Regions from separate parts of the Streptomyces sp. NPDC048411 genome, predicted to be linked through region 1. Evidence: riboswitches for the same ligand, from Rfam matches in the RefSeq annotation. Region 1 holds a riboswitch; the other holds the start of a gene.

What was found. Region 1 has a riboswitch for glycine ahead of gcvP (aminomethyl-transferring glycine dehydrogenase). Riboswitches for the same ligand answer to the same signal wherever they lie in the genome.
Region 2: another riboswitch for glycine. It lies ahead of gcvT (glycine cleavage system aminomethyltransferase GcvT); the one in region 1 lies ahead of gcvP (aminomethyl-transferring glycine dehydrogenase).

Annotation. Positions count from the first base shown of each region.
Region 1 is NZ_JBEZKL010000035.1:52,478-54,670, forward strand. Features, by position in the region: gene gcvP (aminomethyl-transferring glycine dehydrogenase) at 1-1,032, opposite strand, end outside; glycine riboswitch at 1,227-1,324, opposite strand; gene AB0915_RS15395 (PRC-barrel domain-containing protein) at 1,426-1,806, shown strand; gene AB0915_RS15400 (DNA polymerase IV) at 1,731-2,193, opposite strand, start outside.
Region 2 is NZ_JBEZKL010000006.1:807-2,999, forward strand. Features, by position in the region: gene AB0915_RS03850 (enhanced serine sensitivity protein SseB) at 1-54, opposite strand, end outside; gene AB0915_RS03855 (AAA family ATPase) at 200-892, opposite strand; glycine riboswitch at 1,052-1,149, shown strand; gene gcvT (glycine cleavage system aminomethyltransferase GcvT) at 1,291-2,193, shown strand, end outside.

The sequences.
Region 1 (2,193 bases):
CTGCGCGGTGCAGATGTTGCTGGTGGCCTTCTCGCGACGGATGTGCTGCTCGCGGGTCTGCAGGGCGAGGCGGTAGGCCTTGTTTCCGTCCGCGTCGACGGAGACACCCACGAGGCGGCCGGGCAGGCTGCGGGCGAACTTCTCACGCACAGCCATGAAGCCGGCGTGCGGTCCACCGAAGCCCATCGGTACACCGAAGCGCTGCGTGGTGCCGACGGCGATGTCCGCGCCGAGGTCACCGGGCGAGGTCAGCAGGGTCAGGGCGAGCAGGTCGGCGGCGACGGTGACGATCGCGCCGAGCTCGTGGGCCTGCTCGATGACGGGCTTGATGTCACGGACGGCGCCGGAGGCACCCGGGTACTGGAGCAGCACGCCGAAGACACCGCGCCCGGCGATCTCTGCGGGGATGCCCTCGGCGAGATCGGCGACGACGACCTCGACACCGGTCGGCTCGGCGCGGGTCTCGATCACGGCGATGGTCTGGGGCAGGGTGTCGGAGTCGACCAGGAAGACTCCGTCCTTGACCTTGCCGACGCGTCGGGCGAGCGCCATGGCCTCGGCGGCGGCGGTGCCCTCGTCGAGCAGCGAGGCGCCGGAGGTGGGCAGCCCGGTCAGCTCGGCGACCATCGTCTGGAAGTTGAGCAGCGCCTCCAGGCGGCCCTGCGAGATCTCCGGCTGGTACGGCGTGTAGGCCGTGTACCAGGCGGGATTCTCCATGACGTTGCGGAGGATCACCGGCGGGGTGAACGTGCCGTAGTAGCCGAGCCCGATCATCGGGGCGAGCACCTGGTTGCGGTCGGCAAGGGTGCGGAGCTCGGCGAGGACCTCGGCCTCGGTACGGGCCGACGGCAGCTGCAGCGCCTCCGCACTCTTGATCACATCGGGCACTGCGGCCGCGGTGAGGTCGTCGAGCGAGCCGTAACCGACCTGGGCGAGCATCTTCGCCTGCGCCTCGGCATCGGGGCCGATGTGGCGCTGCTCGAAGGGGATGCCCTGCTCCAGCTGGGAGAGCGGAGTGCGACGGGGGGTCATGGTGGAGGCCTCCTGGTCTGTCACGACCTGCGAGGGGCACCACGGCGCGGGTGCCCGGACGGCCTCCCCCTCTGTCATCTCAACCTGAGAGCTTCACCGGTGCGCCCTGGGGCATACCGGCTTTCACCGTCGGTGAGGGAGGGATCCGTTCCGGCTGCTGCCGCCACGAAACCCGCCCTGCTTTCCAGAGTGACCTCGTCCGTGCGGTACGGGGGCCTGAGAGATTCCGGGGAGGATTTGCTCCTTCGGCGCCTGCCGGATGCGCTCCGGAAGGCTCTCCCGCACGGGGTCAGCAGCCATCACCAGCCTACCAGCGGGGCTCGCGACGGAATTCTCAAGTGGCCGATAGCCCGAATCTGCCCTTTCGTAGTGCCTGTGGAGTAGCCGCGACCAATGGGAGGGACCGTGCAGACCGACATCGATCCGCGCAGCCTGATCGGCCGCAAGGCATTCGACCGCAAGGGCACCAAGATCGGAACTGTGGACGAGGTGTATCTCGACGACGCGACCGGCATACCCGAGTGGGCAGCCGTGCGCACCGGACTGTTCAGCAGGGACGCCTTCGTTCCGCTTGAGCCCAGCGAATTCGTCGACGACGTGCTCCGGATCCCCTTCGACCGTGCGCTGATCAAGGACGCGCCCGACTTCGGCGTGGGCCGCCATCTCTCGCCGGAACAGGAGCTTCAGCTCTACCGGCACTACGGTCTGGACTCGCCGCCCGATGAGCCGGGCCCGGACCGGGACTTCGGCAGGCTGGCCGGCCAGGACGAGTAGTCCGCCGGATCACTCACCAGCGGAAGCGAATCGGCAGGCTGCAGCTCCGGATCGTCGACACGGAACGTCCGCACCCGTCCGGGCGGCGACCCGGGTTCCTCGAACCGCACGGTCACCCGGCCCACCCCACTGCCCTGCACCCAGCCGTGGCCGAAGGTGTCATGGCATACGTCGTGCCCGGCGGGCCAGCGCCGGGCCGCGAGCTGTTCGGCGGTCTCCTGCTCCTGCGCCCCGTCCGCCGGCTCGTCCCCGTGGCCGCCCGCGCCCTGTTCCTCACGGGCGGGGACCTCTGGCGCGGCCCGCTCACCGGCTGCCTGGGCGAAGAGATCCTCCTGCGTGTAGTCGGCGAGCCCGGTGACGCCCACCCCGAGCAACCGCACCCCTCCG
Region 2 (2,193 bases), on a different contig from region 1:
ATTGGCCGGCCATCCGCTCTGCGGATGGTTCTGGACCGGTGCCGGAATGTCCACTGCGCTGCTTCCCCTTCTCACCCAAGCCTTGCCGCAGAACAGTAACTCCGGCGCGCCCCTCCGCGCTGACGGACGACCGGCTACCGGCGCCTCTCCTGCGCGGATCATGCGGGGCGCGCGGGGCCTGATCCGAAAAGAAGGACCCTCAGGGCAGTCCCGCCCCTCGGGCGTCGACGAACGTGATGCACGCCAGCATCCCGGCCGCCTCCCGGTCCAGCAGCACCGCCGAGGAGCAGCCGAGCGGCAGGTCGCCCGCCTCGGTGTCCCGCAGCAGCCGGCCGACGGCCCTGCGGTGCCGGGCGAAGGCGTATCCGGAGACTCCGCGCCCACGCTCGCGCTGGCCCTCCCTGGCCTCCTGGGAGGTGACGTCGAGCAGCACGAGATGCAGCGTGCGGCCGCAGCGCCGGGCGTGCCGGGCCAGCCAGCCCCGCACCCATGCCTGGGTCCCGCAGTCGTGGACGACGACGGACTCACCGGAGCACAGCGCCCGCCAGAGTCCCCAGTAATGGGCGACGCGGACCAGCGGGCGGTAGAGGGCGTACGGGAGTAAGCGGGGCACCCGCTGCGCCCAGCGGTCCCGGGTGTCCTGGGAGTCGATGGCCCGTACGGCCACAGCCCGCCGGATCAGTGTCGACTTTCCGCCTCCGGGCAGCCCGGAGACCACCACCACATCGCCTGTCGCGAAATGGAGCCCGCGCGGGCTGCGCCCGGCGCGCTCGCGCAGGTCCCGCACGACGGGTGCATGCGTGCCGGGCAATTCCCGGGCGCGTGCTCCCGGCTGCGCGGGCATCGCGCCGTGCGCGACCCCCGCGGTCGTCGCGTACCGCTGCAACGTCATCGCCCTCCCCCTGTCGGGTCACCCACGTCTGCCCAAGAAGTGTAAAGAAAAGGTAATGCGAGACAACCGTCCCACTACTTGTTCCGTGCATCGGGTACCGACGCCCCACTCTTCCGGAATGCGTGCGATGATGACCCGGCCAACTGCATAAAGGCCGCTTGAATCCGCGCGGGAGAGCTCCGGCCACAGTGTGTGCCGGGCGCCGAAGGAGCAAGATCCTCCCTTGAATCTCTCAGGCCCCGTACCGCGTGGATGAGGCAGATCTGAAAAGCGAGTCGCCCCGCGGCTCCACCCAAGGTGCAAGCCGAACCCCCCGGGGTCTCTCGGCGAACCTCTCAGGTTCCGATGACAGATGGGGAGGGGATCGTCCTCGTCGTCATGCCCTGGGAGCCACACCTATGAGCAACGCCCCCCGCCTCACCGCCCTCGACGCCCTGCATCGCTCGCTGGGCGCGACCATGACCGACTTCGCCGGCTGGGACATGCCGCTGCGCTACACCAGTGAGCGCGACGAGCACAACGCGGTGCGCACGAAGGCGGGTCTCTTCGACCTGTCGCACATGGGTGAGATCACCGTCACCGGCCCGCAGGCCGCGGCGTTCCTGAACTTCGCGCTGGTCGGCAACATCGGCACCGTAGCCGTCGGCCGCGCCCGCTACACGATGATCTGTGCCGAGGACGGCGGCATCCTGGACGACCTGATCGTCTACCGGCTGGGCGAGACCGAGTACATGGTCGTCGCCAACGCCGGGAACGCCCAGATCGTGCTGGACGCGCTGACTGCCCGCGCCGACGGGTTCGACGCCGAGGTGCGCGACGACCGCGACGCGTACGCGCTGCTCGCCGTCCAGGGCCCCGAGTCCCCCGCCATCCTGGCCTCGGTCACCGACGCCGACCTGGACGGTCTGAAGTACTACGCGGGCCTGCCCGGCACCGTCGCCGGTGTGCCCGCGCTCATCGCCCGTACCGGTTACACCGGCGAGGACGGCTTCGAGCTGTTCGTCGCCCCCGAGCACGCAGAGCAGCTCTGGCAGGCCCTCACGGCAGCGGGCGCCTCCCGTGGCCTGATCCCGTGCGGTCTGTCCTGCCGCGACACGCTGCGCCTGGAGGCGGGCATGCCGCTGTACGGGCACGAGCTGACCACCGAGCTGACCCCGTTCGACGCCGGTCTCGGCCGGGTCGTGAAGTTCGAGAAGGAGGGCGACTTCGTCGGCCGGAAGGCCCTGGAGGCCGCCGCCGAGCGCGCCGAGACCGCCCCGCCGCGCAAGCTCGTCGGTCTGATCGCCGAGGGCCGCCGGGTG